2 regions of the Reyranella sp. GW821-FHT12G01 genome follow, and region 2 is predicted to be linked to the other one. Evidence: riboswitches for the same ligand, from Rfam matches in the RefSeq annotation. Region 2 holds a riboswitch; the other holds the start of a gene.

Region 1 (4,227 bases), on a different contig from region 2:
ATCTTCCAGGTAGATGCCCAACATATCGGTCAACTCTTCCGTGGAGTAGCCGAGCTCTCCAGTATGGCTGCGTAACAGGTTTCTGAACACTTTAGGTTCTTCAATGCCCTCGATTTCAATGGGTTCGGCGCTACGCCAGCCTCGCTTGCTAAGCTCAATTTGATAGTAGCGATAGCTTCGTTCGGTCATTCGCTTGAGGTCACGGGCGCGCCGCAGTATTGCCTGCATTGACGCTTTCCAGTGAGACTTAAGGACCATAAGTCTTTCGAGAGACATGCCGTACAATTCGTGTCGGATGTCGTCCTGAGGCATCAAGAAGGCAGCGGCAAACTGGTTCGCTTCGTCTTCTTGTTCGGGGTTGGGAATTGAGTGCATGCAGAGATGCCCAACCTCATGCAGTAAGGAGTAGCGCAGTCGGTCTTTGGCTTTGACGCGTGAATTGAGAAAGATCAGGGGCGGGATCCGATCGACGCCATGCTGGCAAAATGCATCGATAAGATCCGAACCGAAATCGAAGGGCACAATCAGGATGCCCGAATCTTCGATTGTCTTTACGACATTGGAAACGGGACCTCGCGGCAGCATCCAGGCTTGGCGCACTGCCGCCGCGATCTCGTCGATTTTCCCATCGTATTGATCAGGGTCAATAGAGGGTGGCGGGACCTTGGTCGGGACCAGCTCAACTGATCGCAAAAGGCTTTCTATCGAGAAGCGGTAAAGCTCGGCCTTGGCATTGATCCGATCCCACTCCGTCGCGGTGAGCTTCTTCCTCTTGCGATGATAGCTGGCCTGTGGCGGCCGCAATTGCCCCTCTCTCGTAAAAAAGTGTGGTCTAAGCTGCAGCACACTGCTCATCGCATGGACGAGCGCTTCTTCTGGCACAACGATGCCGGCTTCAATTTTGGATACCTTGCTCTGTGAAATATGCAGAGCCTTTGCGAGCTCGGTCTGCGAGAATCCTCGCAGCTGCCGAGCCACGGTCAACATGGCGGCATTAAACAAACCCATAACGCTCACCGATTAACTGTTATCGCGCTTGCGGTCAGCAGGTTGTTTTTTGGCAACTACTCGTGTGCCCTCGTCGGGATCATCGGTCGGCGGAGTCACCGGCGTGATTTCGTGCAGCTGTTCGGCCGGGGCAATGCCAAGCGAAATCACCCAAGTTTCTTCTCCAGATCCCGGGCAAAATAGACGAATATCTGGACACGCCGGGTCGGCTGTATTGGGCACGTACCCCAAAAACAGAATGGTCGCCTTCGCTGGGAGGTTCGGAAGCGTTTCTTGCCTCACTTTGTTTGATCGCAGATCCATCGAGGTCTGATTGAAATTCTTTGCGACTTCGTTGCCTTCGTCGAGCTTGTGAACCTGGAATATCCAATTCTGATCGATGCAGAAGAAGGTTGTTTGGTTTTCCTCGGTAATCTTGATTCGGGGCTTACCGTCCAGAGCAATTCGTAGTTCGTTGGCTACATAGTCCCGCAGAACACGCGTCCGCGTGCCGGGCTCAAGGATATGATTGTCGGCGCGCTTCCAGAGCTTACGCGACGCCTCGGTTATGGCGTCTGCGAAAATAGGAAAATAGGGCGCCAACTCCTTCTCAGCTTGCTCTTTCGGACGAAATGCCATTTTATCGGACCGCCGGATAATCCTTATTGTTCAGCAAGATACCGAGGTGGCTGGCAAAATCAATAGTAATTATTCCGATCTTATTCCAGCCTGTTGGGCGCATGCTGCGCCCTGTTTAGCTGGTGACGCAAGCGGTAGCCGCGTTGGTGTCGGCGGCGTAGCGATCGGAGTGCCTATCGATCCGTGCTCATGGCGGTCTCTCACCTCATCGGCGCTTCAACGTCACGGCGGTTCGGACGCCTTCCGCGTTCACGTGATGAAGCACTAGCTTGCGCCCGACGACCGCCGCCCTTATAGAGGCGGTCCGTGGAGATTTGAGCCGACCGGCTTGCGACCACGTTAAACATCGCTAAAAGGTCGGAGGTTCACGCAAAACCCCCGTCCTTCCAGGTCGGGGGTTTTTCGTTTGCGTCGCCGGGAAAGGGCGCGCGACGAAGAGGAGAAGTGTGATGGACGGATCGATTCCGAAGAAGAAGGCTCAGGCCGATACCACCAAGTGGCGCACCCAGACCCGCGCTGTGCGCGGCGGCCAGGTCCGCAGCAATTTCGACGAGACGTCGGAAGCGCTGTTCCTGACCTCGGGCTACGCCTATTCGAGCGCGGAGGAGGCCGAGGCCACCTTCAAGGGCGAGAGCAACCACTACCAGTATTCCCGCTTCGGCAATCCGACCGTCACCATGTTCGAGAACCGGCTGGCGGCGCTCGAAGGCGCCGAGGCCTGTCGCGCCACTTCGACCGGCATGTCGGCGGTGTTCTTCGCGCTGCTGGCGCTGCTCAAGTCGGGCGACCGCATCGTGGCAGCCCGCCAACTCTTCGGCTCCTGCCACTACATCGTGGCCGAGCTGCTGCCGAAGTACGGCATCCAGAGCGAGCTCGTGGACGGCGGCGACCTCGCGCAGTGGGAGAAGGCGCTCTCCAAGCCGACCCAGGCCGTGCTGTTCGAATCGCCCTCGAACCCGATGCTCGACATCGTCGACGTGAAGGCGGTGTGCGATCTCGCGCACAAGGCCGGCGCCAAGGTCGTGCTCGACAACGCCTTCGCCACGCCGATCCTGCAGCGCCCGCTCGAGTTCGGCGCCGACGTCGTGGTCCACTCGGCCACCAAGTACATCGACGGCCAGGGCCGCACCCTGGGCGGCGCCGTGCTGGGCTCGAAGGAGTTCATCCTCGAGAAGCTGCAGCCGATCATCCGCAACACCGGCCCGTCGCTCAGCCCGTTCAACGCCTGGGTGCTGGTGAAAGGCCTGGAGACGCTCGGCCTGCGGGTCGAGCGCCATTGCGCCAATGCCCGCCGCGTCGCCGACGCGCTGGCCGCGCATCCCGCGATCGGCCGCGTGCTCTATCCGGGCCGCCCCGACCATCCGCAGCATGCGCTGGCGGCCAAGCAGATGTCCGACTTCGGCGGCGTGGTGACGTTCGATCTCAAGGCCGGCAAGTGGGCCGCCTTCGAGACGCTGAACCGCCTGCAGATCGTCGACATCTCCAACAACCTGGGCGATGCGAAGAGCCTCATCACGCATCCGGCGACGACGACGCACATGCGTATCGGCGCCGAGGAGCGCGCGAAGCTCGGCATCACCGACGGCACCGTCCGCCTCTCGGTCGGCCTCGAGGATGCCGAGGACCTGATCGGCGATCTCGTGCAGGCGCTCGGCGGCTGACTTAAACGATAGCTGGAGTACAATGCGTGCCGCTCTCGGCTGATCTGTGGGCGGCGAACGCCGACCTAGCCAACCGCATCCTGTCGCACGGCTTCGTGCGCGGGCTGCGGGACGGCTCGCTGCCGATCCAGTGCTTCAAGGGCTATGTCGCGCAGGACGCCTATTTCCTTGAGGCGTTCGCGCGCGCCTATGCCTTCTGCCTCGCCAACTCGCGCGCGAGGGAGGACCTGTACGGTTTCGCCGGGCTGATCGCCGGCGTCCTGCAGGAGCTGAAGCTGCACAAGAGCTACGCCGAGCGCTGGCAGGTCGACCTGTCGGGCGTCGCGCCGGTCGAGGCGACGCGCGCCTATGTCGATTTCCTTTTGGAGACGGCGCGACGCGGCAATCTCGGCGAGACGATCGCAGCCATGACGCCCTGCATGCGCCTCTACGCCTTCCTCGGCCGGTCGCTGGCGGCCAACAATGCCGCACCGCTCTATTCGGAATGGGTGAAGACCTACGCCGATCCGGGCTTCGAGGCGCTGGCCGCCCAGCTCGAAGCGCTGCTCGACCTGCATGCGACGGACAGCGAACCGGTGCGCGCCAACTACCGCCGCGCGATGGAACTCGAACTGGGTTTCTTCGCCGCGAACGTCTAAGCGGCTGCACTGGAGCGCGCCACTCCAGTGGCGCTCAGGCTTCGTCGATGGTCGGCCACGTATGAGCGCAACTGGAGTTGCGCGCTCCGTTGAGAGACCTCGTCTTTAAAGCGGCGCGAGCTTTTCCATCGAGCGGTCGAGGGCGCCGTGGAGATCGGCGGTGAGCTTCGCACCCATCGCATCGCGCACTTCCTGCTCGGCCTCGGACCACAGCGGCAGGGCGCGCTTGAACAAGGCGCGGCCGGCCAGGGTCGCGACCAGCTCGTGCCGGCGCTTGTCGCCTGCGGCCGCGCGTTCGATCA
Region 2 (4,227 bases):
GGCGGGAAACCGCATCGGCGTCGCTGTCGGGCAGCGGCGTCAGGATGCACCAGCGGCCTTCGAACAAGTCGAGCAGCGCGGCCTCGGGGCCGGAATTCTCGGTACCGGCGACCGGATGAGCCGGCACGAAGTGCACGCCCTTCGGGATGTGCGGAGCCATGTCGGCGATCACGGTCTGCTTCACCGAGCCGACGTCCGACACGATGCAGCCGGGCTTCAGGCTCGACGCGATGGCCTTGGTGGCCGGTCCGCAGGCGCCGACCGGCGTGCAGACGATCACCAGGTCGGAGTCCTTGCAGGCTTCCGCGAGATCGGTGGTGCAGTGGTCGGCGAGCTTCAGCTTGTTGGCGAGTGCCGCGGTCTCGGCGCTGCGCGTTGCCGCGACGATGTGTTTGGCGAGGCCGCGCTTGCGGGCTTCCAGCGCGATCGAACCGCCGATCAGGCCGATGCCGATCAGCGTGATCTTGTTGAACAGGGGCTCGCTCATTTGGCCGACGCCACGAAGCGGGCGAGCGAGGCCTGCACCGCCTTCACCTCGGTCTCGGTGCCGACGGTGATGCGCAGATGCTCGGGCAGGCCGTAGCCTGCGACGAGGCGCGGGATGAGGCCGTCGTTCATCATCCACTCGTTGGCGGCGGCTGCGCGTTCCTTGGAACCGAAGCCCACCAGCAGGAAGTTGCCGACGCTCGGCAGCGGCTTCAGGCCGAGCTTCACCAGCTCGGCGCTAAGCCACGGCAGCCAGATGTCGTTGTTGGTGCGGCTGGCGTCGGTATGGGCGATGTCCTCCAGCGCCGCGACGCCCGCGATCTGTGCCGCGAGGTTGACGTTGAACGGCTGGCGCAGCCGGCTCATCACGTCGACGATGCCGGCCGGACCGTACATCCAGCCGAGCCGCAGGCCGCCCAGTCCGAAGATCTTCGAGAAGGTGCGGGTCATCACCACGTTCTCGGCCTGGTCGACCAGCTCGACGCCCGATTCGTAGTCGTTCTTGCTGACATACTCGGCGTAGGCCGCGTCGATGATCAGCAGCACGTTCTTCGGCAGGCCGGCGTGCAGGCGGCGCACATCGTCCTTGGTGACGTAGGTGCCGGTCGGGTTGTTCGGGTTGGCGAGGCAGACGATGCGCGTCTTGTCCGTAACCGCGGCCAGCAGGGCGTCGATGTCGCTGCCGTAATCCTTGGCCGGCGCTGCGACCGGCGTCGCGCCGACGCCCAGCGCGTTGATCGCGTACATCAGGAAGCCGTACTGGCTGTAGAGCAGCTCGTCGCCCGGGCCGCAGTAGGCGCGGACCAGCAGGTTCAGGATCTCGTCGGAGCCCGCGCCACAGACGATGCGTGCCGGATCGAGGCCGAAGTGGCGGCCGATCGCCTTGCGCAGCTTGCTGGTGTCGCCGTCGGGATAGCGGTGCAGCTCGGCGGCCGCCTTGGCATAGGCCGCCATCGCCTTGGGCGACGGGCCCAGCGCGCCCTCGTTGGACGAGAGCTTGGCGATCGTCTCCTTGCCGTCGATCGAGTCCTTGCCCGGCACATAGGGCGCGATCTTCATGATGCCCGGACGAGGGGTGAGCGCGCTCATGCCAGTCTCCTTCGAAAGTTCAGATCACGGCTTGGCATCGATCGGCACGGCATAGGCGCCGATGGCCGCCGCACAGCCCTTTTCCAGTCCCAGGGCCGCTTCGAGTTCGCGCAGGCGCGGATCGTCGTCGACGATCACGCCCGGCACCTCGACGAGATAGTGATGCACGCCGGCCACAACCTGGTCCAGCGCCGAGGTGAAGGCGGGGAGGCCCGCCTTGGCCAGCGCCGCGGCGATGCGGTCGCGGCTGAGGCCGTTCTTCGCCTCGACTGCCAGCAGCGCGCGATCCGAACCGCTGGGCTCGGCGTCGATGCGGGCCAGCACGAAGGCCGAGATGCCGCGCGCGCGCGCGTTCGGCATGGAAAGGAAAGGCAGGCGCGCGATGACGGTCGGCAGGGTCGTGTCCTTGCCGGCGAGCATCGGCCACCACGGCGTCGAATCGGCTTCGAGCGGGGCGGGCACGACGCCGATGGTCGTCGGCGCGGCGCGCACCGCGGCCAGCACGCCGGCCGGCGTGTCGTGGGCGACGAATGGGATCTGGCAGCCGAAGTGATCGCGCGCGAGATCCCAGTAGCCGGGCTGGTCGTTGGGCCGGCAGATCGCGATCTTGAGGCCGGGCGTCTGGATCAGCGTGAAGGCGCTCATCATTTCACGCCACATGCGATACATCGCGCCGGACGGGAACCGGCCGTCATGCGCCGCCAGGCGCTTGCGCAGGACCTGCGCCTCGCGCCCCGGACGCAGGGCCAGACCCCCCGACGGCTTGGTCGCGGAAATGAGCCCGACGACCTCCGAGCGGCGACGGATCAGACCGTGCAGGTCCGTGTCGATGGCATCGATTTCCTGCCGCAAGATTTCGAGATCTGGAGCGTCCATTAGGCCGTTTTTTCCTGTGCGCAGCGGCGATACTACGTCCGCACTGCCCGCGTAAAGGCAAACAAACCGCAAGAGGCTTGCCTCCCGTCCCCTACAACCGTATAGAGCCTCTCCGTGGAATTTGAGCCGACCGGCTTGCGGCCACGTTAAACACCGCTAAAAGGTCGGAGTGCTCGAAAAAGCCCCCGCCCTTCCGGTCGGGGGCTTTTTCGTTGGCGTTTTTGCCTGGAGAGGACTGTGCTGGACGACCTCACCGATGCCGAACGCAAGGCGCTCGCCCAGTGCCGCCACGCGGTCCTGGGCGTGGACCGGCCGCTGCGGCTCGACTGCGGCGTCGATCTCGGGCCTTACCGCGTGGCCTACCAGACCTACGGCGAGCTGAACGCCGACAAGTCGAACGCCGTGCTGGTCTGCCATCCCCTGACCTGCGACCAGTTCGTCGCCGATCGGCATCCCGTGACCGGCAAGGAAGGCTGGTGGGAGAGCCTGATCGGCGCCGGCAAGGTCCTCGATCCGGCCCGCTACTTCATCATCTGCGTGAACGTGCTCGGCCATTGCATGGGCACGACCGGCCCGCAGGCCAAGGATCCTTCGACCGGCCAGCCCTGGAACCTGCGCTTCCCGGTGGTGACCATTGGCGACATGGTGCGGGTGCAGGCGGCGCTGATCGACCATCTCGGCATTCCCGATCTCTTCTGCGTCATCGGCGGCTCGATGGGCGGCATGCAGGTGCTGGAATGGGCGGCCACTTACCCGAAGCGCGTCTTCTCGGCGGTGCCGATCGCCTGCGCGGCGCATCATTCGGCGCAGAACATCGCGTTCCATGAGGTCGGCCGTCAGGCGATCATGGCCGATCCGGAGTGGAAGGGCGGCGACTATCGCCTGCACCAGACCAACCCGGCGCGCGGCCTCGCGGTCGCCCGCATGACCGCGCACATCACCTATCTTTCGGAGCAGGCGCTGCAGCGCAAGTTCGGCCGCGCCCTGCAGAACCGCAACGCGCTGGGCTTCGGCTTCGATGCGGACTTCCAGGTCGAGAGCTACCTGCGCCACCAGGGTTCGACCTTCGTCGATCGCTTCGACGCCAACAGCTATCTCTACATCACGCGCGCGATGGATTATTTCGACCTCGCGGCCCAGCATGGCGGCGTGCTGGCCAATGCCTTCAAGGGCTCGGCGACGCGCTTCTGCCTGATGAGCTTCACCAGCGACTGGCTGTTCCCGACGCGCGAGAGCCGCACGGTCGTGCATGCGCTGAACGCCGTGGCGGCCAATGTGTCGTTCGTCGAGGTCGACAGCGACAAGGGTCACGACGCCTTCCTGCTCGACGAGCCCGAGATGTTCCGCACGCTCTCGGGCTTCCTGAAGGGCGCCGCCACGGTGCGCGGCTTGGGAGGCGTGGCATGAACGCGCCGATCCGCGTCGATCTCCAGCTCATCGCCGACATGGTGGAGCCCGCCACGCGCGCGCTCGACGTCGGCTGCGGCGACGGCGCGCTGCTCGCCTACCTGACGAACGCCAAGAAGGTCGATGCGCGGGGCATGGAACTCAGCCAGGCCGGCGTGAATGCCTGCGTGGCCAACGGCCTGTCGGTGATCCAGGGCGACGCCGATGCCGACTTGCGCAACTATCCCGACGATGCCTTCGACTACGTGATCCTGAGCCAGACCCTTCAGGCCACCCGCGAGCCGCGCGAGGTGCTGAAGCAGATGCTGCGCGTGGGCAAGCGCGCCATCGTCTCGTTCCCCAACTTCGCGCACTGGCAGGTGCGGCTGC

What was found. Region 2 has a riboswitch for S-adenosylmethionine ahead of metX (homoserine O-acetyltransferase MetX). Riboswitches for the same ligand answer to the same signal wherever they lie in the genome.
Region 1: it holds a riboswitch for S-adenosylmethionine, as region 2 does, so the genes downstream of both, AC1RP5_RS27985 (O-succinylhomoserine sulfhydrylase) here and metX (homoserine O-acetyltransferase MetX) in region 2, are expected to answer to the same signal.

What each region holds. Positions count from the first base shown of each region.
Region 1 covers NZ_JBXAPV010000003.1:621,270-625,496, reverse strand. The annotation lists gene AC1RP5_RS27995 (helix-turn-helix domain-containing protein) at 1-1,008, opposite strand, end outside; gene AC1RP5_RS27990 (hypothetical protein) at 1,021-1,626, opposite strand; SAM riboswitch at 1,923-1,999, shown strand; gene AC1RP5_RS27985 (O-succinylhomoserine sulfhydrylase) at 2,076-3,287, shown strand; gene AC1RP5_RS27980 (TenA family protein) at 3,314-3,925, shown strand; gene AC1RP5_RS27975 (MarR family winged helix-turn-helix transcriptional regulator) at 4,031-4,227, opposite strand, start outside.
Region 2 covers NZ_JBXAPV010000001.1:1,007,291-1,011,517, forward strand. The annotation lists gene AC1RP5_RS04955 (prephenate/arogenate dehydrogenase family protein) at 1-487, opposite strand, end outside; gene hisC (histidinol-phosphate transaminase) at 484-1,575, opposite strand; gene AC1RP5_RS04965 (chorismate mutase) at 1,600-2,451, opposite strand; SAM riboswitch at 2,556-2,631, shown strand; gene metX (homoserine O-acetyltransferase MetX) at 2,692-3,858, shown strand; gene metW (methionine biosynthesis protein MetW) at 3,855-4,227, shown strand, end outside.